3 regions of the Sporosarcina soli genome follow, and region 3 is predicted to be linked to each of the others. Evidence: riboswitches for the same ligand, from Rfam matches in the RefSeq annotation. Region 3 holds a riboswitch; each other region holds the start of a gene.
What was found. Region 3 has a riboswitch for cobalamin ahead of ACFPRA_RS10200 (ABC transporter substrate-binding protein). Riboswitches for the same ligand answer to the same signal wherever they lie in the genome.
Positions count from the first base shown of each region.

Region 1: linked by a shared signal. The riboswitch ahead of ACFPRA_RS11020 (ribonucleotide reductase N-terminal alpha domain-containing protein) and the one ahead of ACFPRA_RS10200 (ABC transporter substrate-binding protein) in region 3 are both predicted to bind cobalamin.
Region 2: linked by a shared signal. The riboswitch ahead of mmgD (citrate synthase) and the one ahead of ACFPRA_RS10200 (ABC transporter substrate-binding protein) in region 3 are both predicted to bind cobalamin.

Region 1 covers NZ_JBHSNO010000005.1:1,465,454-1,473,876, forward strand. The annotation lists gene ACFPRA_RS11000 (muconate cycloisomerase family protein) at 1-899, opposite strand, end outside; gene ACFPRA_RS11005 (alpha/beta fold hydrolase) at 1,059-1,904, opposite strand; gene ACFPRA_RS11010 (DUF3237 domain-containing protein) at 1,925-2,392, opposite strand; gene ACFPRA_RS11015 (IclR family transcriptional regulator domain-containing protein) at 2,534-3,340, shown strand; cobalamin riboswitch at 3,500-3,682, shown strand; gene ACFPRA_RS11020 (ribonucleotide reductase N-terminal alpha domain-containing protein) at 3,914-5,740, shown strand; gene ACFPRA_RS11025 (MFS transporter) at 5,862-7,142, opposite strand; gene ACFPRA_RS11030 (MBL fold metallo-hydrolase) at 7,790-8,423, opposite strand, start outside.
Region 2 covers NZ_JBHSNO010000008.1:247,894-256,316, forward strand. The annotation lists gene ACFPRA_RS16430 (acyl-CoA dehydrogenase family protein) at 1-409, opposite strand, end outside; gene ACFPRA_RS16435 (sigma 54-interacting transcriptional regulator) at 538-2,292, opposite strand; gene prpB (methylisocitrate lyase) at 2,671-3,579, opposite strand; gene ACFPRA_RS16445 (bifunctional 2-methylcitrate dehydratase/aconitate hydratase) at 3,598-5,034, opposite strand; gene mmgD (citrate synthase) at 5,119-6,249, opposite strand; cobalamin riboswitch at 6,484-6,681, opposite strand; gene ACFPRA_RS16455 (hypothetical protein) at 6,842-8,101, opposite strand; gene ACFPRA_RS16460 (nucleotide excision repair endonuclease) at 8,162-8,423, opposite strand, start outside.
Region 3 covers NZ_JBHSNO010000005.1:1,277,320-1,285,742, reverse strand. The annotation lists gene ACFPRA_RS10220 (DNA topoisomerase III) at 78-2,243, shown strand; gene ACFPRA_RS10215 (methyltransferase family protein) at 2,353-2,916, opposite strand; gene ACFPRA_RS10210 (hypothetical protein) at 3,042-3,263, opposite strand; gene ACFPRA_RS10205 (hypothetical protein) at 3,511-3,735, opposite strand; cobalamin riboswitch at 3,928-4,129, shown strand; gene ACFPRA_RS10200 (ABC transporter substrate-binding protein) at 4,254-5,249, shown strand; gene ACFPRA_RS10195 (FecCD family ABC transporter permease) at 5,212-6,282, shown strand; gene ACFPRA_RS10190 (ABC transporter ATP-binding protein) at 6,279-7,670, shown strand; gene ACFPRA_RS10185 (cobyrinate a,c-diamide synthase) at 7,663-8,423, shown strand, end outside.

The DNA.
Region 1 (8,423 bases), 190 kb from region 3:
ATCATCGTTCCCCCGTAAAGTGGGATACCCGAAGCTTCAGCGATGGCTGCCGTTTTCTTAGTGGCTATCAGACCACCCGCCTTACCGACTTTGAGCGCAAAGACATTACCGGCACGTTGTTTGGCAATATGGTGAGCTCCTTGAATATGACCGAGTCCTTCATCCACCATGATCGGCACCTTAAATCGATCCGCAAGCCTTGCCATCCCTTCGTGGTTCCAATGTATAAGCGGTTGTTCGATCAAATCGATCCCCCCCGCTTCCAACGCTTCAATACAGTATAACGATGTCACTTCATCCCACGCTTGGTTAACATCTACGCGGACACTAGCTTGGTCTCCGACTGCTTCTTTTATTTTAAGTACATGTTGGACATTCTTTTTCGGGTCACCCATGCCAATTTTCAATTTGAAAATGTTGTGACGTTTAGCCGCCAGACATTCTTTTGCTTCTTCAATGTCTTTCCCCGTGTCACCGCTTGCAAGTGTCCAAGCGACCGGCAACGATGTATGGACTTGTCCGCCGAACAGTTCATAACTTGGGATATTTAGTGCTTTTGCTGCCAAGTCAATAATGGCCGCCTCCACTAGCGCTTTCGCATAATAGTTCCCAACAACATTCTGGCTGATTAGATAAGAAATAGCCCCAAAGTTAGCAGGGTTTTTTCCGATGATAAGCGGCTTAATGTATTTCTCGGTATTGAACTTAATCGCTTCAGGGCTTTCCTCGGCATACGATGCGCCACCGATTGTTGCAACTTCAGCCCACCCCTCAATCCCATCTTCACTCTTCACGCAAGCAAGAACGATCGTCTGATTAACGATCGTATGCATTGCCAGGTGATGGGGACGAATTGTCGGGAGATCTACGATATGTACGTCTAACGAATGGATTTTCAATTTATATTCTTCCTTCCCTCGATAAATTCTAATAAGTTTTTGATAGCGTTCCTTCAGAAATAATGAACTACCTAGGCTACATTTATAGTCCTACTTTTTCAACGACTATTGAAATACCGTGTCCTACGCCGATACACATTGTGGTCACTCTATTTAACCTCATACTGTCACCTTCTTTATATTTTGCAGTAAATCGAGAATGCTTTCCTCGACTTTCTCCTGCTTTTCAAACATTAATGTGTAATGATTAGCAGGCACTTCGATGGTTACTAGATCTTTCGCTGTCGCAATCGTTTCGGTATACGTTTCTTTTGTAAAAAGAGGTGCTTTCTTCCCTAAAGGTCCATATGCAATCACAAGTAACGTTGGACAAATGATCTTTTCAAATACAGGAATGGGATGAAAATCGTAAAAGCTATTAAAATCTTTTTCCATCGCACTCGCCTCTGATTTATGTTGCCATCCATCTGGCGTTTCTTTTACTTCATAGCGGGTAATTTCTTCAACAGCCGCGTCCCATTCAACATTCAGTGAAGCATAAATGTCCCTTGTTTGAGCGACATAGTCATCTGCAGAACGATACGATTTCTTCAATCGACTGAGAGAAGGGATGATCAACTCCCGTTGCTTTTCTTCCGTTGTACCGGCACCGTCAAGTAAAATAAGCCCAGATACTTCCACTTCACTTGCGACGAGCGCACAAATATAGGCTCCCATGGAATAACCCATCAAAATCGGTTTCTCAATTTTCTTCATTTCAATAAATGTTTTTAGTTCTTCCGCATGTTTGAATAAGGATGTATTTTCATCTGCCGGACTGCTGTTTCCTCTCCCACGAAGGTCATAGCTAATGAACGTATAATCCCCTTCCAGCAACTTCCGGTAATGATAAAAAGTCTTATGATTACCCGTCAACCCATGAACAGCAATGATCGTCCCTTTGTGCCCTGGAGTTTCTTGGATTGCTAATTTCGTATGCGAATCGAGCATAAATTCCTTAACCATTTGATAACCCCTCTCTATAATTAGTCAACTTGATAGACGGAGTATTTTACTCCAGTCGCTAATCGCTGTCCTGTTGAGACAAATGCTGTTTTATTCATCCAATCATATTTTTCAGAAGCCGTTTCAAAGATTGGAACTGTACGGAAATAGTACTCTTCCGGATTAACTTGTTCATTATTATCAAGGCGTGCCAATACTTCTTTCGGACCTGTACGAATTCCGCGGTAGGTCATCAGAATGATTTCATTGTCGTCCGTGCGCAATAAGATACGAACATCCTGGATAATCGTCCCGTCTTCCCGAACTGTAATCCAATCGTCTCCTCCTGGAATTACTTCTCCTTTGATATACTCGCCATTGAAATGACCGCCCTCTACTCGGATAATTCTTCGATTACCAATCGGTGTCTTTCCTGGTAGATGTGCTTTTTCAACCTGTAATTCCAAATCAAATGTAAATGTCAGCTTTGGTGCCTCGAAATATGCCATAACTGATTACTCCCCCTTATTTATGATTTGAACAATCTATTGTGTAAAAAGGTGTTTGCAAAATCCATCATTAAATTGTACGCTTGACGTACAAATAATTACATATCGTACAATCACATTATAGACACGGAGGTAGTGATATTGTCAAGGGAATATTCTAATAATTCCATTAAACAAACGGATATTATCCAATCATTGGAACGGGGACTGGCCGTCATCCAAGCTTTCTCGCCCGAATATCCAACCCTAACGGTGAGTGAAGCCGCCAAAATTACGGAGCTAAGTCGACCCACAGTTCGCCGTATATTGCTTACGTTAGAACATTTAGGCTATGTAACTTCAAAAAATGGTCACTTTTCATTAACAGCCCGCGTGTTGTCTCTCGGTTATGCTTATCTTTCATCGAAAAATATTTGGGAAAGTGCGCATGACTATATGAAAGATTTAGTCAATCAAACAAATGAGTCAACATCCATATCCGTTTTGGATGACACGGATATCGTCTATGTGGCCCGAATTCCAACAAAACGAATTATGACGATTTCATTAGATGTAGGATCTCGTCTTCCTGCATACGCAACGTCTATGGGACAAGTATTATTGGCTCATCTTTCTCCACCTGAGCTTGAAGCATACTTTCAAAAAATAGAGTTAAAGGCTTTTACAAAGAAGACTATTATTGATAAATCGGAATTAATAAACAGGTTTAAAGAAATTCGAGACAATGGATGGGTCTTTGTAGAACAACAACTAGAAGAAGGGCTTAGTTCAATTGCCGCGCCGATTCGGAACGCGGAAGGAAAAGTAATCGCAGCCATTAATATATCTGCACAGGCCGGCAGAACAAACGAGAAAACAAGAAAAGAAGCCTTTATACCGTTATTGCTACAAACTGCTATTCAAATTAGCAAAGAAATTTCTAAGTCACACCATGTATCCCATTTATAATTAGAAATTGAAGAGATTGAATTGAAAAATACACACTCTTAAAGATTATGGATGCTCGCACTGAACAATCAGTATATTTCCTTTCTGATAACTAAGAAACTTCCCTTTCCCTATTTACGTTTGCCCTGCTACATGCTAGTGTTAAGTTAACAAACTATATCGAAATGAACGATAGAAGGGTACCGTATAACGGTTTAAAAGGGAATCCGGGAAATCCGGAGCTGTCCCCGCAACTGTGAGCGCTGACGACCGCCGAAGAAGCCACTGTGGAGAATTCCATGGGAAGGCAGGCCGGAAGGATGAAGCGTGAGCCAGAAGACCTGCCCCCTATCGTCAAGCAACACTTTCTTCGGGGGTTGAGAGGTGGAAGCGAGCAGGTTCCCGCCATCAGTCCGACGTTATCCAGATGAATCGGACGATATTTGCGGTCCTATTCTGTTTCCTACAACTAATCCATGAGCGATGGCTCTACCGAAAAGGTAGTTTCATCGCTTTTTTGTTTTGAAAAGCAACAGTTGCCCCACTCCGGCTACTGTTTGCTGCACAACGAACATGGAAGGAGATTCGGAAACGATGTTCACTCAAACTAAATGCTTTGATCGTGACCTATTACTGAACGACTTACGCAGTGAATTCGGAGCGGATGTAATTGCTCCTCTCATAGAGGCAAACGCACGGTGGATGAAGACATATCTGAACGGAACAGAAACCGAGTGGTATAAGGACATGATTTCATGTGCGCTCGGGCGATTGAACGAGGAAGATACGTACTGGACGTTTGTCGCAGCACGTATCTATCTTTATGAGCTTTATTCGCAACGCAGCTCGCCTCCCTATACGAATTTCCCGGCTCATTTCCAACAACTGGCGCAACTTGGCTTTTACGATGAAACGCTCCTTGATTGCTATTCACAGGATGAGCTACTGCTTCTAGGGAATCTAATCGTCCCGGAAAGAGACAAGCTGTTCACCTATCTTGGCTTACGGACAATGATGGATCACTACATCGCCACAAATGCTGAAAATGAACCCATCGAACTCCCTCAAGAACGATGGCTGATCACCGCGATGACACTTATGCAAAACGAGACGGAAGAGCGACTTAAAAAAGTGGCTGAAGCGTATTGGGCATTGAGCCATTTATATATGACATTCGAGATGCCATCCAGGTCATCTGCAATTGGACATAAGGTGGCTACATACCTACCTGTTTATCATCAGGACATATTTAACTTTCTCGACAATTCTTCTGACGGGAAAATAGGTATCTCAATTCCGGATTTATTTATGGAACGAGTTGAATCCCGAGGTCACTGGCATTTATTCGACCCACAAGAAGTACATGCCATCATGGGTTACTATTTGGAGGACTTTTATGATGAAAAGCGAGGATCCGGCTCATTCCGTGAGAAATATATGGAGTGCGTCAATCATCCGGAACTTCATCGGGAGACGGTTTTTGCCATCGATCTGATGAAGCGAATTTTGCGTAGCCAACTGGAGACTGGCCTTCCCCATCTATTTTATAGAGACGAAGTGAATCGAAAAAATGTGAATAAACATGTGAGATGTAGCCAACCGCCTATCCAGGAAAGTCCAGATTATCCCCAATCATCCATCAACCTTGGTCTTGCCGTTCCGGCTGGTGTACTGGAACGCCTAATACCGATCCAAGTGCGCATGCTCGATAATGCCATTGATTTGAACAATGATGTGGACGATGTAAATACGCAATTCCGCGGTATCTCACTCAGTACCATTGGATGGCATCATCTGCTTGCCGTACAAAAAATACGATGGGAATCAACAGAAGCCGTGACATTTGCCGATGAACTATATGAGCAAATCGCTTATTTGACGATTTCCACATCGATGGCACTTGCAAAGGAAAAAGGGGCTTATCCGTTATTCACAGGGTCTGATTGGCATACTGGTACCTATTTTGTAGATAGGAAATACAATTCAACGGCATGGCAAAATCTTCGGGCGGATGTTTCACTATATGGCGTGCGAAACGGCTATCTGACGGTAATTGCAGCCAATTCATCACTAGCAGACTTAACGGGGACAACAAACGGAGTAGAGCCAATCATTGAAAAAAGTACAGTGGCACAACAAACAAACACTACCATTCCCGTTATTGTGCCAGATCTAAGCCCAGAAACATTCTGGTTCTATAAATCAGCATATTTCATCGACCAACAGTGGACATTAAAGCAAAATGCAGCTCGTCAACGGCATATCGACCAATGCATTTCTCTCAGGCTATATGTACCACATACAATACAGGCAACGGAATTATTAAATCTGCATTTAAACGCTTGGAAAAGCGGCTTAAAAATGACAAATACCATTCATGTGAGTAGCGATTTCCCTAGTTTTTTAATTTCCATTGTTTGATTTTCTAACTTGATTCTACAGAAGTCCTCCACTTCCATAAGTAGCGGGATGAATGTCAGAATGAATTTCAATCAGAGGGAGCCCAAACTCCCTCTGATTCAAGTTAAAAATTTACACACCATTAATGATTAATTATGATTGGTTTTATTTGTTCCGTTCCTTTCACATCCATCTTCGAAGGTCTCATAAATAATAATGATACGATACTACCGATAGTGACGAGGATAGCTATAAGAAAAAAAGCAAAAGAAAAGCTATTGGTCATATCTACAATGATCCCTGTTACAATAGGTGCAATGATCCCTGGAACTGTGTAGGCCAATTGCAAAAGGCCAGCCTGCGATCCTGCACGTTCAGGTGCTATACTAGGAATAACGGAATTAATACAAGACTCAGCCAATGTATTAGCAGAAATGGCAATCGTTAAAAAAACGAGTATTAGTAACACGGAATCGACAAATCCAGCAAGAAACATACAAATTCCAATGATTAGAAAGCTGGCTGATTGCCAATAACCCCAAATTCTTCGATTGCCTGTCTTATTAATTAGCTTGTCAAGAATCCTTGCTCCAATGACCGATGTAAATGCTGCAAAGAGCCAGAGAACCATGATTACGGTACCCATCGTTTTCAAACTCATATTCAGCTCCATTGTCAAATAACCCGGCAACCACGTCATTGAAAAATACAAAACATATCCAAAACAAAATCCACTAAACAAATTCGTAACTAGCGTTTTACGTACTTCTTTTGGCAGTGAAAATAACTCTTTGAAAGATGGTTTATCAGAAATGTTAGCGCTTACAACATCACCTTGTTCTTTTGCTAGCCAGGCTTTTTCTTCTTTACTCATGTACTTGTTATCAGCTGGACTGTCTGTAAAAATACGGAGCCAACCAAATAACCAAACCAATCCCATTACTCCCATTACATAAAAAGCAACTCTCCAACCATAGGTAGCTATAATCCAAACGATAATAGGAGTACCTAACGCTGGACCGAGTTTCACCCCCAAAAACACAACACTTGCTGCTGTGGACGTTTCACGAGGACTTACCCAGTTGGAAATGACCCGAATACCATTAGATAAAGTCGGACCTTCCCCTGCTCCAAAGAAAATACGCGCAATCAGAAATGTAACATAGTTAAATGCAAACGGAGTGGCTATTGTAAAAATAGACCACCATGTAACTCCGATATTCCAGACTTTTTTGGGTCCCCATTTATCAGCCGCAATTCCAGAGAGAAAAGCAAACGGCACTAACCCCCAGAAAAATGCACTTAAAATTAAACCCCACTGAGTGGCTGAGAACCCAAACTCCTCCATAATAGGTCCGGTTGCAGCTGAAATAATAATACGGTCAACGAAATTTATAAACATAATAATGGTTACATAACTCAACATGATCCACCGAAAGTTTTTCTTGAAAATAATAAGCCACTCCTCTATGGAATTTCCATTATAAGATTCACTAGAATAGTTTTTTTTTCGTTTTGCATTTCTTACTAATTTATATTCCCATAAGTACCAATAATCTGATTTTGTAACAAGTAAAAATTTACAGGGCTTGATACTTTGAAAATCCTACGGGCAATGATCAATTACGCCTCGGCGTAATTGCGTCCGGATTTTGAATTGCGAATCGAACAGCGAAGGGTTCGATTTGCCTTAATTTCTGCACCTTTTGCAGAAATTAAGGCACTTAGATAAGCGCAATTGATACCTTTCAAAATCCGTGACATCCGCCAGAGGCTTGGGCCAACAGGATGTTGGTCACTCAGGCGTTGCCAATCGAACAGCGAAGGGTTCGATTTGCCGTATTTCTGCGTTTTTTGCAGAAATTAAGGCACTTTCTAGACGAGGCGATCTTAGCCTGAGTTCCCCTAATCAGCAAATCGTTTTGTACTGAAAGCGAAGCGTCAGCTACAGGGAGTTTGGACTCCCTCTGATTGAAATGCATTCTGGCATTCATCCCGCTACTTATGGAAGTGGGGGACTTCTGCTGAATCAAGTTAAAATTGCCCGTACACATATATCAAAAATTTTTTTTACGTTAAAGCGCCTGACAAGTTTTTAGCGGTAATTACTTCTAGGTCGTACGGAACGATGACTTTCCCAGAAAAGACTTCCGCCGCCTCTTCATATGTTTTTTGTACATCAATATCCGGAAGAAAATGTGTTAACACCAATTGTTTCACATTTGCTTGGCGCGCTGTTTCCGCCGCTTGAGCTGGAGTGCAATGTGTTTCGTTAATTCTCTTCCATAAGGCTTGTCTTTCCGGATTTCGTTCCCTTTCTTCTGCTGTATAGAGTTTCGTAGGAGCCAAACAGCAATCATGGACTAAAATATCCGCATCCTTCGACAACTCTACTAGGGCGTTCGTCGGTGCTGTGTCGCCTGAAATTACGACTGAAGTGTCTTGGATATCGAAGCGATAAGCATAGGTCAAAATACTATGATCCATCTGGGCAGCTGTTACTTGCGCAGGTATGTCGCAGGACACTTCTCCCTTTCCTTCAAGTTCAATAATATTGACATCTAACAGTCCATTTCTTGGCCTGCCCAAAGAAAGTCGATAGTCAATATCCTCTTCAAACATGCCTACAATTGTATCGTGATATTTCTTCAACCCTTTTGGTCCAACGACTGTGAGCTCACGCCTACCTAGTTCCCACCCGGCA
Region 2 (8,423 bases), on a different contig from region 3:
GCTTCGGTAAATATTTTTTCTTTTGGGCTTTCGTTCCGAAGTAAACATAGGGCAATGTACCAACTCCAGCATGGATATTGAATGATACGCTAAATGAACCGGCAGCCCCCATCTTCTCCGCAACGAGACCCGCCACTTTTTTTCCCAGTTCCAAGCCACCAAAGTCTTCAGGTACTTCGATCCCAAGAAGACCAATCTCCCCCGCTTTTTCAAAGAGAGTACGTACCGCTTGCTGTTCGATTGGTGTAGCCTTTTCCATTAAAGGCCTTACATCCAACTTGAGAAATTGCTCAGTCGTTTTTGCAATCATTTCTTCTTCGTCTGCAAAGTCTTCAGGTGTGAAAAAAGTTAAATCCTCCACCTTGTCAGTCAAATTGGAATTTGATTCTGCATACTGTGTTTGATCCATTCCTCTTTCCCTCCATTCACTTTATCAAATTATAATTGCAATTTTTATGCCAAGAAAAATGAAGGCAGCTGGCAGCTCCTGAAAAGGGGATTTGTATAAGTGACTAGACAGTTTGACAGTTTATCCATTCATAGTTGATAACGGGATAGTTTATTGTAAAGAGTCGCTCTTGTGATACCAAGACGCTTAGCCGCTTCCGATTTATTGCCTCTCACTTCTTTTAATACTTTTTCAATGACTGTCTTTTCTTCTTCCTCCTGATCAAGCTGTCTGGCTTCCCTTCTTTCATGGAGCGGCGAAGAGTTTGTCATGTAAGCTTGTATCTTTTCAGTTTGAAAAAATTCCTTTGGCAAATCAGATACTTTCACATGCGATTCACTTGTCAAAGCAAATAATCGCTCTAAGACATTCAATAACTCCCGTATATTTCCCGGCCAATGGTAACGGAAAAACAATTGCATAACATCTTTATCAATCGTTTTCTGTGTAATGCCGTATGTTTCACAAAGAATGGACAGCTGACCTGAAATCAAGAGAGGGATGTCTTTTTTCCGTTCTCTTAAAGGCGGAATATGCAGAGGGAGAACATGCAGCCGATAATAGAGATCTTTCCTGAATTCTCCTTTTCTCACCATTTGTTCTAAGTTTTTATTGGTCGCGGCAATGATGCGAAAATCGACCGGTATCGGTTCCATTCCTCCAATCCGCTCCACTTCTTTTTCTTGAATAACCCGCAAAATCTTCGCTTGTGTAGAAAGGGGCATATCGCCAATTTCGTCCAGAAAAATGGTCCCTTTATGGGCCAATTCAAACTTTCCTTGTTTTCCTCCTTTCTGTGCACCTGTAAATGCACCTTCCGTATAGCCAAACAACTCAGATTCGAGTAAGTTATCCGGAATGGCAGCACAATTGACACTGACAAAACGCCCGTTCCGCATAATACCTGTATCATGGATCGCACGGGCGAATTGCTCTTTTCCGACACCGCTTTCCCCGCTAATGAGAACAGGTGCTTTGGACAGCGCTGCCTTTCTCGCAATCTTTTTCGTCTGGGAGATGGCAGGGCTTTCGCCAAGAATCTCTTCAAAAGACATTCGTTTCCGGGCAATAGGTTTGTTGCTTTGGTGCGAACTGTCCCCTTTTTGTTGTTCCAGCGCACCTTTTTTCGTCATAATTTGTTGAATTTCAGAAACGCCTTCATAAATGAGCATACCGACCGCCCCAACTACTTGCCCATTTTTCCAAATGGGCATTCGGTGCACCACCATTTCTTGACCTTGTAACCGATGAATTTGATTCCGCTCGGGAATACCTGTTGTCAGGACGATCGGAATTCTTGTATTCTCGATTACTTGCTCAACAGGGCGCCCAATCGCTTCTTCCTTACTCATCCCGACATAACGACTATACGTTTCGTTAAACAATTTGATGATTCCCGTTTCATCCACAATTGCAAGCCCCTCATAGGCTGTATCAAAACAAAGTTGATACCACTCATTCGTTTCCTGCGATTTTTCATGCTGTTGAACAACTGTTTGATAGATGGACAACAGCTCTTTTTGTGTGATGACGCCTTTTAAAACTTTTGTTTCTTCGCATACGACATAGAGTGGACAATGATTCAATTCCTTTATCGAAAAACCCTCGTTGATCGTCAGAAAGTTTACACTACCGATCAAACCGATCGGTTCATCCCAATCCATCCCGCCTTCAATTGCAGCAAGACAATCCTTTATGTTAACGACCCGTATCATCTTTCCATCTTCCACGAGCGGTAATTCCACCCATTCGCCATCAGCCAACAACCGAAATGCGTCCTTTAGCTTATGCTTTGTTGTCAGCATTTGCAGAGAAACATCCATCCATTCTTTCACCAAACCCATAGTCGCTCCCCCTTTCAACACTTCCTCCAATCCAAATTCCTACTATTTTAAATAGTAGATCAAAAATAAAGTTGTTTATTTAACTTCGCCATAACCCGAGAAAATTCCTTCGTAACGAACAGCCCGATCGGTGCAGCGTTATTGTGAAAATAAAGTGAAACTTCAATCAGTGGGGGTTTTCCCCATCCCCCACTGATTGTTAGTTGAACCAATCGGGCTTTTACGGGCAGTTGATCTCCCACCTATCCTTATCGTTATACTTAAGTCTTCAGGTGGCAGTCTTACTGCCCGTTAATGCGGGATAAAAAAATGATGGCTCGCTCCTGAGAATGCCAAACGAGCATTCTTCAAAATACGAACCATCATTGTGAAACCTAGTTATTGTCCTTTCGTTAAAACCGTTTTGGCAATGGATTGGTCTAATGCTTCAAATTCATCATAAGAAATGGTTTCATACAATTCACTTCTCGTCTGCATAGCAGCTAATGATCGTTCTTGGGATCCGCTGCTAATTATTTCTTCATACACACGTTCATAAGCTTTAGCGGCAACTCTTAAAGAAGTGACAGGATAAATGACCATTTGAAAGCCCATATCCGCAAATTGTTCAGCACTATAGTAAGGCGTTTTTCCAAATTCGGTCATATTGGCAAGTAAAGGAATCGGAATTTCTTTTGCAAACAAACGGAACTCCTCTTCCGATTGAAGGGCTTCCGGAAAAATGACATCCGCCCCCGCCTTCACATAAGCTAGTGCTCTTTGCAATGCTTTTTCCAATCCTTCTACAGCTCGAGCATCGGTTCTTGCGACAATGTTGAGAGAAGGGGCGACCTGTTTAATAATCGAGACTTTTTGCACCATCTCTTCAATGGTCACTAAATTTTTGCCATTTAAATGACCGCATTTCTTCGGTAATTGCTGGTCTTCCAATTGTACAGCAGCGACGTTCGCTTCTACCATTTCGCAGGCGGTACGTGCCACATTTAACACGCCGCCAAATCCTGTGTCAATATCGACGAGCACTGGCAAGTCCGTTGCCCGTATGAGATCTCGTGCACGATCCGCAACTTCGGCTGACGTCACTATTCCTAGATCAGGCAAACCGCGGCTCGCGGTATAGGCTGCCCCCGATAAATACAAAGCTGAAAATCCGGCACGCTTCGCAACGAGCGCTGCCATTGCATCATGCGCACCAGGAATCTGTACAATTCCCGATGTTTGCATAAGCGAACGGAATTTCTTAGCCAATGTTTCTTGTGATGATGGCTGATCAACAATCCAAGCCATATTCTTTCCCCTCCTTACTCATAGCAAAAATAAGTCGACAAACGCATTGACATGCATCTTTTCCAATTCGCTTTGCTTTGCACACGCCGCTTCGATTTCTCCGCGTTTCTTTTCAGGATAGTGTGTCACTAGCGTTGCCGAAAACTTTTCATGTATTTTAGGGATGGCTTCTTCTCTTCTAAAGCGATGGCCAAGCGGATACTCGCACACAATCTTCTCAGTCGTCGAACCGTCTTTAAATTTCACTTGCACTGCATTAGCGATTGAGCGCTTGCTCGGATCGAGATAGTCTTTTGTATATTGTTCGTCTTCTACAACGACCATCAAATTTCTTAATCGATCGATGCGAGGATCGCTCGCTGCATCGTCTTCATAATGATCGGCAACAATATCCCCATACAATAAACCGAGTGCCGTAATGTATTGCAAGCAATGATCACGATCGGCAGGATTATGGAGCGGCCCCACTTTGTCGATAATCCGAATCGCGGATTCATGCGTCGTAATCAAAATTTGATCGATTTCGTCGAGTCGATCCTTGACATTTGGATGGAGAGTGACTGCACATTCAGCAGCCGTCTGTGCATGGAATTCGGCAGGATACGAAACCTTAAAGAGCACGTTTTCCATAACATAGGCATCCAATGGACGTGTAAGTGTCACTTCCTTTTGCTTGAACAATACATCTTGGAATCCCCATTGCGGTGCGGATAATGCCGACGGATAACCCATTTCCCCCGTCATGGTCATCATCGCCAGCCGGACCCCTCGACTCGTCGCATCTCCTGCCGCCCATGATTTCCGTGAACCGGTATTTGGCGCGTGACGATAGGTCCGTAGGCTTGCTCCGTCAATCCAAGCATTTGTGAGCGCGTTATTGATCTCCGTGCGGCCTCCGCCAAGCATTTTGGTGACAACCGCAGTTGTAGCGATTTTAACGAAATGGACATGATCTAGTCCGACACGGTTCAAGCTGTTGTTTAGCGCCAGGACGCCCTGAATTTCATGCGCTTTGATCATCATTTCCAAAACGTCCCGGATCGTAAGCGGTTTTTTCCCTTCGGCCAATCGGACACGGCTCAAATAATCCGCTGTCGCTAAAATGCCCCCTAAATTATCGGATGGATGCCCCCACTCAGCGGCTAACCAAGTGTCATTATAATCTAGCCAACGAATCATCGCGCCGATATCGAATGCCGCTTTTATCGGATCAAGAACATAAGGCGTGCCTGGTACGCGGCTACCGTTCGGGACAACTGTACCCGGAACAACCGGCCCTAGTAATTTAGTACATTCTGGATAATTCAAGGCCAGTATGCCGCACCCGATCGTATCGATCAATACATGGTAAGCGGTCGTATACGCTTCTTCACTTGTAATCTCTTTCTGCAACACATATTCTGTAATCTCTTCAATCAATGCATCTGTCGACGTCTGTTCCTGTAGTTTCAACATCCCAACGCTTCCTTTCTGCAATCGAATTGTTTAAGATAGAACTAGGCGATGCATACTGCATCCCTTCTTAAGGTGAACGGCCAGTTACAACTCCCCAGTTGATTGATGACTGTGTCGTTCGCCATTATAGTGAACCCGCGGTCGGAATAAGCGGTTATTTTCGTGTTGTTCGATGATATGCGCACATAAGCCAACCGTTCTTGCCCCAAAGAAAATCGGTGTGAATAATGGAATTGGAATGCCGAGCATCGAATAGACAGGCGCCGCATAATAGTCCAAATTCGGATAAAGCCCCTTCTCCCTTTCCATCACTTTTTCCCCTGCCTCACACATGCGGTACAGAAGGTCGTCCCCTTTCAACTCGCATAAGGCTTTTAACTCATCTTTCATGACCAATGCTCTCGGATCTATTTTCTTCATGTAGACGCGATGACCAAATCCCATAATCTTTTCCTTGTTCTGTAAACGTTTTTCCAGCAATGTTTCAAATGCCTCCACTGAGCCCGCTCCCAGCAGCATATGCATCACTGCCTCATTGGCACCGCCATGCAAATTTCCTTTTAAGGAAGCGACAGCACCAGTCAACGCACCATATATGTCCGAAAGCGTCGAGGCGATCACCCGAGCGGTGAAAGTGGAATTCGGCATTTCATGTTCGCTGTAAAGTAAAAGCGATTGATCAAAAATGGACGCTTCAAGGTTTGTAGGTTTTTTCCCAGTGATCATATAGAGGAAATTGGCGCTATAGGATAATTCATTTAACGGACGAACCGTTTCTTCCTTTTGTAAAATGTGATAGCTATTGGCAATGATTTCAGGAATTTGACTGAGCAATTTATAAGCCCGTGCTTTATTGGCAGCCAACGTATGATGATCGATAGTCGGGTCATAGCCTGCCAAGGCAGAGATCCCCGTTCGCAAGGCATCCATAGGATGAGTCTCTTCCGGAAGCAGTTGCAAAACTTTCATCACGTCCTCTGGGAGGTCGTATTCCGCTTTTAACTTCGCTTCTACATCCGCTTTTTCCGCCTCAGTCGGCAATCCATCTTCCAATAGCAAGTGCACGATATCGAGATAACCTTTTGTTTTCGAGAGCTCAATTAAATCGTATCCTTTGATAACAATCTGTCCCAATACCGTATCCAATAATGATATGGCGGTCTCAGCAGCTACAACCCCTTCTAATCCCGGTGAAAATGTCATCGTATCCGTCATCCAATCTTCCCCCTATCCGAATAGTAGTTGCTTGTACTTTGTAAGCGCTTTAAATCCGTTAGAAAACAGTTTGGCCCCGAACATTTTATACGCTTAGCTATTTCTGACCACAAAAAAACAACTTCTCTAAGAAGTTGTTAAAGAGCGTCAGAATACCTCCTGAAGAAAGCTGCCCGTCACAAATAGGCACAGCTCATCTGCGCATCCTTAACACCCCCTATCCTCGTAGGTCCATACGTGTTTTAAAAAAAGGCAGGTCTCCTGGCTAATGATCATCGCTATTCGTCCCTTCCCGCCTTTATCAAAAAGCAGTGGTCTACACGAAATCGCTCCCATATACAGTTGCGGGACAGCGTCGGATTCACACCGAACTTCCCTTTTAAGCACATTCATAGATTACGATGGATGTGCACCTTTTTTCACACATATTCAGTTATACTTTCGACTATACCACACAACTCTAAAAATTCAAAACATTTTATACTTAGTTGTTTACTAGTATTGAAGCAAAGATTCATGACAACGAAAAATCGTCATCCTTCGACACCGTCCTTGCCATCATAAGGACAATTCTCAGAATGACGACTCCATTTTATAAATCGCTCAACGCAATAATTTCACCCGTTACCGCATCCACTGCTTCCGCTGCATCGAGCAAACCACAAAGAATATATTTTCCGGAAAGCTCATCATAGAGATAAGTCGGATCAAGCGTAATGTAGGGGATCATTTTTTCAAAAGCCTCTTCATGCGTAACCTTCTCCTGTTCCGCTGGCGCGAATGATTCGAAAATCTCGAACATGGCATCGTTATCCATAAAATTCAACACAGACATCTGCTCAGGATCGATGAATACAACTAATTTCCTTTTCAAAATTGAAGGATTTTCTTCAATCATTCTACAATGCGCTTCAATGAAATTCTCTTGGCGTTGGAATTTATACAGCTTCCACTGTCCTGATTCGTCCGGATACTCGGCTCGCAGAAGGTCTAGTACTACTTTTTTCGCCTGTTCGAGCTGTTCTTCAGTCAGCATCTGTTTTTCAAGATCGACATTCCCAAATGCATCTTCCACACTAGCTACAGATGTGAGTTCAATTTGTTGACGTTCAATTTCCATTTCAAGCGGCGTATCCCATTTCATCACTTCGTCCACTGTCACTTCTGTGCGCTCGTGTTCGAAAAACGGAATGATTCTTTTTCCATCGACTGTCACAAACACCTCTTCCATTGCATACGCCGGAACGAACCGCATATCCGCTTCGGACGGAAATTTGATAAGCTGAAGCTGCCGTTTGACAAGCGGTTCAATTTCTTCCAACGTCAATGTGAAATCTGATTTCTCAATTTCTTCCCGATACGGAAGCGATCCATATGTGGAAAAATGAGTGAGCTTCCCTTCATCGTCGAACTTCACCGTAATGCTACAACCCGGTGAAATTCTAATTCCATTCACATCAAATTCGAATTCAATTTCATGCTCATTCACTTGTGTTAGCTTAAAGTCATCCAAATACGTCCACCCTGTTTGTTGCTCAACCCATGCAACGACCTCCTCAACGGATTTCCCTACAAAATGCTTTTTCTTTGAGAAAGATTGCCCTTGCACAAAAATAACACTTTCAAAACGTTTTTCTTGGATATTATAAGCAATGCTGGCCGTTCCCTCCGGATTTAAATCTTCTTCCACAGGCTCATTCAATTCTTTAGGGAACCACTCCATACTAAATTGATAGTATGCTTCACCTTTTGAATCCCTTTGTTTATAGATTCCATACCTTTCTAACCGATACGCATCCAGTCCAAATTCTGTTTGTGCTTCATCCACTATTTTTTGTAACCGTTCATCCATATTCTCACTCTTTTCTTCTAAAAATTCAAAAAGAAAAGCTGAATGCACCTGGCAATCAGCTTATTTGAAAAACACTTTATCGACGTTATATTTCGCGCGCAATGTGTTAATGATGTACGTTTCGTAAATTTCACGTTCCATTGGGTCTTCCACAATGATAATGGAAATTTTATTCACTTCAGCACGGTGATTTTTAATCGGAGAAACTTGATCTTCAAAATGTTTTTTCACACGTTGACGCAGTTTGCGGGCCTTCCCAGCAAACAACAACTCGTCCTGCTTATTATAAAATAAGATAATACCGCCTTTATCACGCGGAATC
Region 3 (8,423 bases):
AGCGAGATCTATTCGCTTGGCATGCATCACGATCGATTCTCCCTTATAATCAATAGAAGAAGAAAGGGGATCTTTTTATGTCCAAATCATTAGTATTAGCTGAAAAGCCGTCCGTGGCACGCGATATTGCGCGGGTGCTCGGCTGTAATAAAAAAGGGAACGGATTTCTTGAGGGAACAAATTATATCGTCACGTGGGCACTCGGCCACCTTGTGACACATGCGGATCCAGAAGGGTACGGCAATGAATACAAAGAGTGGAAGCTCGAACATTTACCGATCATTCCGGAGCCCTTCAAACTTGTGCCGATCCGTCAGACATCGAAACAATACAACGCAGTGAAAGCGCAATTGAAACGTAATGATGTGAAGGATGTCATCATCGCGACGGATGCGGGGCGTGAAGGGGAACTTGTGGCACGCTGGATTTTGGAAATGGCTAAAGTCCGCAAACCTGTCAAACGTTTGTGGATTTCATCTGTTACCGACAAAGCGATTAAGGACGGTTTCAAGAACTTGAAAGACGGCCGTGCTTACGAGCATCTTTATGAGGCGGCGGTCGCTCGTGCGGAAGCGGACTGGGTTGTCGGCATTAATGCGACACGTGCATTGACGGTGAAATACAATGCGCAATTGTCAACGGGGCGCGTGCAGACGCCGACATTGGCGATGATTGCGGAACGGGAAAGACAGATCCGTGAGTTTAGGCCGAAATCATATTATGGTTTGCAGGCTTTGACGGAGTCCGCGAAGTTCACTTGGCATGACAAGGCAGGACAGACGCAGTCATTCGATAAAGAAGCTGTCGAGTCATTGCTTGGCAAGCTCGATGGGGTTCATTCCGGAAAAGTGACGGATGTGAAAACGGCACCGAAATCGCAGCCGGCACCACCTCTTTTCGACTTGACGGAGCTGCAAAAAGAAGCGCATCGCCGCTGGTCATGGTCCGCAAAAGAGACGCTATCTACGCTCCAAAATCTATATGAGCGCCATAAAGCAGTGACGTATCCACGTACCGATTCCAAGCATTTGACGTCCGATATGGCGAATACGTTGAAAGAGCGTATTAAAGCGGTGGATATCGGTCCATACCGCAAATCGGTCAACACACTACTGCGTTCGAACAACGTTAAACCGCAGAAAGGCGTCATTGATGATAGACGTGTGTCTGATCACCATGCCATCATCCCGACAGAAGAAACACCATTGCTTCAAAATCTATCGGACAAAGAGCAGCGTTTATATGATTTGATCGTTAAACGTTTCCTTGCCGTTTTCTTCGGTCCGTTCCGCTATGACCAAGTGACGGCGGAACTGGCGGTCGGTGACGAACTGTTCAAAGCGAAAGGTCGTACGATCACCGATGAAGGATGGAAAAAGGTTTATTCGACTGACGAGGAAGAGGTCGATACGGATACACTTCCTCCATTCAAAAAAGGCGATGACGTGAACATTCGTGCTATTGTCATGACAGATGGCCAAACGAAGCCACCTGCCCGCTTCAATGAAGGAACATTGCTCGCAGCGATGGAAAATCCTGTGCAGTTCATGCAAGGGGAATCGAAAGATCTGATCAAGACGATCGGTGAAACGGGTGGACTTGGAACCGTGGCAACCCGTGCAGATGTCATTGAAAGACTGTTTAATTCATTCGTTGTAGAGAAAAAAGGCAACGACATTTATACGACGTCGAAAGGGCGCCAACTACTCGAACTCGTTCCGGAAGATTTGAAATCACCGGCACTCACGGCGGAATGGGAACAAGGCCTGACGAAAATCGCCAAGGGACAAATGAAAAAAGCGGCTTTCATGAAAGACATGATCGACTTTTCCAAACGGACCGTTACGGAAATCAAAACAGACGACAAGAAGTTCAAGCATGATAATGTAACAGGAAAAACCTGCCCGGATTGCGGGAAATTGCTGCTCGAAGTGAATGGCAAACGCGGCAAGATGCTTGTTTGCCAAGACCGTGAATGCGGCCACCGGAAAAACGTCTCGACATTGACGAATGCTAGATGCCCGGTTTGTAAGAAAAAATTGGAACTGCGTGGAGAAGGCGACGGTCGGATTTTCGTCTGTAAATGTGGTCACCGTGAGAAGTTGTCTGCATTTGAAAAGCGCAGAGCACAATCTGGTGGGAAAAAAGCGGACAAGCGCGACGTCCAGAAGTATATGAAGAAACAGGAAGAGCCAGTTAACACAGCGATGGCCGATGCGTTGAAGAAGTTGTTTGATAAATAAATGCATCTGAATAGAAGATAAAAAAGCCCAATCCCTCGGTACTTTTTAGTGAGGGATTGGGCTTTTGATCTTTAACAATCGTGCCCAATTGCTTAATAGGATAGTTTGACTAAAAGTAGCGACGGACTTTTTTACTGTATAGTTTATATTCCTCACCGTAAATTTTCATCAACGATTGTTCCTCAAGCAGTACTTGGCGATTGAAAAGCCAATAACCTACAATCAAATATAATAGTAAAATCCAATTTGAGTATATGAGAAATTCTCCTAATAAAACCAGTCCAAAGGCCGTATATATTGGATTTCGACTTATGGCAAAGGCGCCAGTCGTAATTAAAGGGCCTGGATTGTCTTCATCAATTCCTACTCTGAAGCTTTTTCCGAACGAAATTAAGCTATAAAGAAATAGAAAAAGACCCAGTAAGCATAAGACCACGCCGATCCAACCAACGAACTCATTCCTAAATAATTCCGTTCCCAATCGCGGTAAGTTAAATGTGTTGGAAAAAATTACATAAAATAATAGCAAAGCAAATGGCGGTATAATGAAATCCTTTTTGTCCATTTCACCAAATTTAAATGCTTGAATGCCCAGTTTTTTTAACTGTATTGAACGAATGATTACCAATATGATTAACAAAACAATAGTAATAACAGTAATATATCCTTTCATTCATCCAACCACCTTTTAATCATTACTTATTTCTATTCCCTCGATTAAAATCCATTTGTTTGAAAACGCTTGACGGACCTCTTCCCATCTCATTTCAATCACTTCCGAGTTACTGTGGACATACTTTAAAGCTCTTTGAATGTATTTTGTACCTGAACAAGGACGTATTTTTTAGTCCGCATCTGGGTCGCGGCAATTAATCTTTTACCCTCTTTTTCAAAGAACAGACCAGAACCTTCTTTCTCCTTAAATTCCCAACCATTTGAACCAATCATTTGTTTAACTTGCTTCAGCAGAAGCCCCCCACTTCTATAGGTGGTGGGATGAATGCTAGAAATGCATTCCATTCAGTGGGGGTTCAAACCCCGGCTGAATAGAGGAACTCAGGCTAAGATTGCCGCGTCCTGAATGAAAGTGCCTTAATTTCTGCAAAAAACCGCAGAAATACGGCAAATCAAACCCTTCGCTGTTTGATTGGCAACGCCTGAGTGACCAACATCCTGTTGGCCCAAGCCTCCGGCGGATGTCACGGATTTTGAAAGGAGTTAATTGAGCAAGCTTAATTCAAAATTTGGACGCAATAACGCCGAGGCGTTATTGATTATTCTCATCGACTTCACTTTGACTTCTTGTGATATACCAAGTGTAATCATCGTTTGTTGCAACCTCAACTATCCTTTCATCGGAACTTTTTAGTTTTTCAAGTGCTTCTTTTGCCGAAAGATGATCTATCGGTAGGGGAGGATAGTATGATTTATTAAAAAACATAAACACTGCTACTATAACTACTATGCCTAAGATAATTCCAACCTGTTTCATGTAATGTCCTTCGATCGTTCATTTTACTCCTCAGGAAAAATCTGACCCGTTTCTAGAAGACTGATTTTATTGAAAAGCGGTCAAGTTTGTATAACAAGCATAACATTTACGATTCCAAAAACTAGTTTTTTAATGGCAGTGACGTGGTACCCTAGTATGTTATACTGGTTACTAACTACATAACATTGAAAAAAGAATAATTGAGAAATAGGTTTTTGGACGTTTGAAAATAACTGTTCAGAACGAAGAGGGAAGTTGGTGCAAGTCCAACACGATCCCGTCACTGTAAGCGTTGAAGCGACTAAGGCTAAATCCACTGTGTGTTGAGCATGGGAAGGAGTTAGTTGGCTGATGAGACGTAAGTCAGGAGACCTGCCTATTTTGATTTTTAAGCTTCCTCGAGGAGGGAATGTTTAAAGTGTGGACATGGGATGCCAGGCACCCTGGTGAACGCTTTTTAAACGCGCCTTCTTTTAAGAAGAGCGCTTTTTTTGATGTAAAAAAAAGGAGAGATTGAATTGAAAGAGTACTTTCAAAGATACGGATTATTCAGCTTCGTTTTAGTCTTCATGTTGGCAATTCTGACGGCATGCGGTACGGATAAGGGATCGAATGATGCAACGGAAGATGTGTCGGATGCAGGAGCAGCGGATGTCAGTGAAGAAGTCGCTCAAGCGTTTCCGGTAACAATTACGGATGATGCGGGGCGGGAAGTGACCATTGAAAGCGAACCAGAAACGATTATATCCCTCCAGGCGAGTAACACGGAAATCCTGTATGCACTTGGCGTAGGCGACCGCATGATCGGTGTATCCGATTACGATAATTATCCGGCGGAAGCGCTTGAAGTACAAAAAGTCGGCGGACAGGATATGGATGCGGAGCTGATTTTATCGCTCTTGCCGGATATCATCTTTGCTACGTCTTACCATTACAATACGCACGGGGATATTTTAAAACAGTTTGAAGAGGCGGGAATTACAGTCGTCGTGACAGGGAGTGCATCTTCTTTTGACGATGCTTACCAAACGATGAGCATGATCGGGAAGGCAACGGGAACTGCTGAAAAAGCGGACGAAATCATTACCGATATGAAAGAGCGACGCGCAGCGATTGAAGAAAAGGCAAAAGCCATTACCGATAAAAAGAAAGTATGGGTGGAAGTGTCCCCTGCGCCGGATATTTTCACAACCGGGCAAAATACGTTTATGCATGAAATGTTGGAAACGATCAACGCCACCAATGCCGCAGAAGATCAAGATGGTTGGGTGAAGTTGACGGAAGAGGAAATCGTCCAATTGAATCCGGACGTCATCATTACGACATACGGTTATTATATCGACAATCCAGCCGATCAAGTTTTGGCACGTGAAGGCTGGGCGGAAGTGACAGCGGTAAAAGAAGGACAAGTATTCGATGTGGATAGTGACACGGTCACTCGTCCTGGACCTCGTTTGATCCAAGGAGTGGAAACACTTGCAAAAATTATCTATCCGGAAGTTTTTGGGGAATAAAATAACTTGGCTTTACTTACTTAGTATCGGATTGGTGCTCGGTGCGCTGCTGCTCGGATTATTCGTCAGCAGCGTTCAGTTTCCGATCATGACTATATTACATATTGTGTTGGACAAGTCACTCGGATTCGGTTGGCTTGAAAACATTCCGCGGAATGAAGAGTTGATCATATGGAATATCCGACTCCCTCGAGTTTTACTCGCACTTTGTGTCGGTGCTTCGCTATCGCTTGCGGGCGCCGCATTTCAAGGGCTGTTACGGAATCCGTTAGCGGACCCTTATACGATCGGTGTGTCGTCAGGTGCCGCATTGGGTGCCGTGTTTGTCATCTTTTTTCAATTTACCATCATTGGACTTGGCAGTTTTACATTGCCAATTGTCGCCATTATTAGTGGATTTATCACCTTAGGCATTGTGTTTGGCTTAGTCCGTTTGAGCAGTAGAAGTTTGGCGATTGAAACGATCATTTTGGCAGGGATTATCGTCGGTGCATTTATCGGTGCCATTACATCGCTTCTGATTTCGCTCGGAGATCGGGATGCCATGACGCAAATCATGTACTGGTTATATGGCAGTGTCGGGATGAGGGGATGGAGTCATGTGCAGCTCGTCATTCCATTTATCATCGTCGGTGCGATTATTCTACTGATGCATTATCGGGAATTAAATGCGCTTGCACTTGGAGAGGAAGCGGCCGACCATATCGGCGTCAACGTGAAAAGAGGGAAAATCATGGTGCTGCTCGGCGCCTCTTTATTGACGGGGGCGGCTGTAGCCGTTTCCGGTTCGATCGGATTTGTTGGGCTTGTTATTCCACATCTCGTCCGTTTGCTGACCGGACCGAATCATCGGCATCTACTTCCATTATCAATGCTGTTCGGCGGTTCGTTTTTGATTTTGGCCGACTTGCTGGCCCGGACGATCATTGCCCCGAAGGAATTGCCGATTGGTGTCATCACGGCTTTGATCGGCGCACCGGTTTTTGCCATTCTACTGGTCAGGGAACGAATCGGGAGAGGTGAGCGCGGATGATTAAAGTGGAGCGACTGGCGGGGGGCTACGGGAAAAAGCCGATTGTCCATGACATCGATCTGGAAATTGAAAAAGGGGAGTTTTTTGCCTTACTTGGACCAAATGGAAGTGGCAAAACAACGCTTTTCAAATTAATCACTGGACAATTGCCAATCCTCTCCGGAGACATTTTTATCACCGGTAAAGCGGTATCCAAATTGACGAAGTTGGAAAAAGCGAAAAAAGTAGCTGTTCTTTCCCAGGAAGTGCAAATGACATTCGATTATACCGTTGAAGAGATCGTCAGCCTTGGACGCTATCCCCACCAAAAAGGGATGTTCAAGATACTAACCTCGTACGATCGTGAAGTGATCGATTCGATGATGAAGATTACCAATGTGGAACGCTATCGTAAAACGAACTTCCGTCTGTTGAGTGGAGGAGAAAAACAACGCGTCTTATTGGCGAAAGCATTGGCGCAAGAGCCGGAGATTTTATTGCTGGATGAACCGACCAATCACTTGGACATTAAACATACCTTCCATATGCTCGATTTGTTAAAAGAGTGGCAACAGACGAAAGGGCTGACAATTTTCGCCATTTTGCATGACTTGAACGTCGCCTCCCTTTATGCGGATCGCATCGCTTTATTGCATGAAGGTTCTTTTTTGGAAGTCGGGGACGTCAATACGTTACGGAAAGAGCGGCAATTGAAAAAGGTCTATGAAGTGGAAGTGCGAGCGCAAGCACATCCGTTCGTGCCCAAGCCGCAACTTCATCTGACGCCGACGCATTCCTATGAACCCGAGGGGGCGCCGTTAGCGGAATGTTTCCAAGTGGAACGCTCTGAAGAGGCCATCCATCTGCATTTTCATCAGCCGTTACGGACGTTATCCAATGCTACGGTAGGGGAAGGAGTCCAGTGGTTACAGCATTTTTGCCTGTTGAAGGAGCGGGTTCATTCCAGGCAGTCGTTGCTAGAAGGGCTTGAGGAATATGGAATTCCCCCTGAACAAGCGGCTGCCATCGGGTTTAATGGCAATCTACAGCATGTGGTCATCAGCGAAAGGTCGTTCCTGGACAGCGAGCTGTTGGTTGTCGCTGCGATAGAAGCGGCTGATCATGTGGGTGCCATTCATCTGTTGTTGGTTGTCAATGGTCATTTGGAGGATAAAGCGCTGTTCGACGGGTATATGGCTGCGACTGAAGCGAAAGTGAAAGCTTGTCAGCGATTCCAGTCGGGGGCGGTGCAATCAGCAAAAGACGTGTTGCTCGTTGCGGGGACACAAGTGGAGAGTCATTGGCTACACTCGGAAAATGCAATGGCATTCCGGGAAGGGATCGAACAGGCTGTTTTTTCGGTGTTAGAAGAGGCGTTTGAGAAAATAGGGGGGAGCGCTGATGACTGAACGTAGAATCGTGATAGCAGGGACAGGCAGTGGAGTTGGGAAGACGACGTTGACGATCGGCTTGATGGCCGCATTGAAGAAAATGGGGCTTGTTGTCCAAGGGTTCAAATGTGGACCGGACTATATCGATCCGACGTATCATACGGCGGTGACAAAACGGGTATCGCGGAATTTGGATAGTTGGATGCTCGGCAAAGAGACGGTTCTTGACATCTTCAATCATGGCAGCAAGGGTGCGGATATTTCGGTCATGGAAGGCGTGATGGGTTTCTATGATGGGAGAAATCCGTTGTCGGATGAAGGAAGTACAGCGGAAATTAGCGTGCTGACGAAAAGTCCCGTGCTGCTCGTCGTCAATTGCGCAAGCATGGCGAGAAGTGCGGCGGCTGTTGTGAAAGGGTTTCAAACGCTTTCGGACGAGCCGCAAATTGCCGGCGTCCTCGCCAATCAAGTCGGAAGCGAACACCATTTTAATCTAGTAAAGGCCGCTATTGAACAGCAATGCGGCATTCCGGTGATCGGCTATTTGAAAAGGGAGCAGGACATTGAAATTCCCGAGAGAAGTCTCGGACTTATTCCGTCGATTGAAAGAGGGGAGCTTGATCCGTTTTTCGACCGGCTTGGCGAACTCGTAACGGAAACGATTGATATGGACAAGTTATTGGAGATTTCGGTGGCGCCCACTTTGCCGGCATCCTCAGGTGATTCATTGTTTGGGAAGCCGAAAAGTCCAATTGTACGAATAGCGGTTGC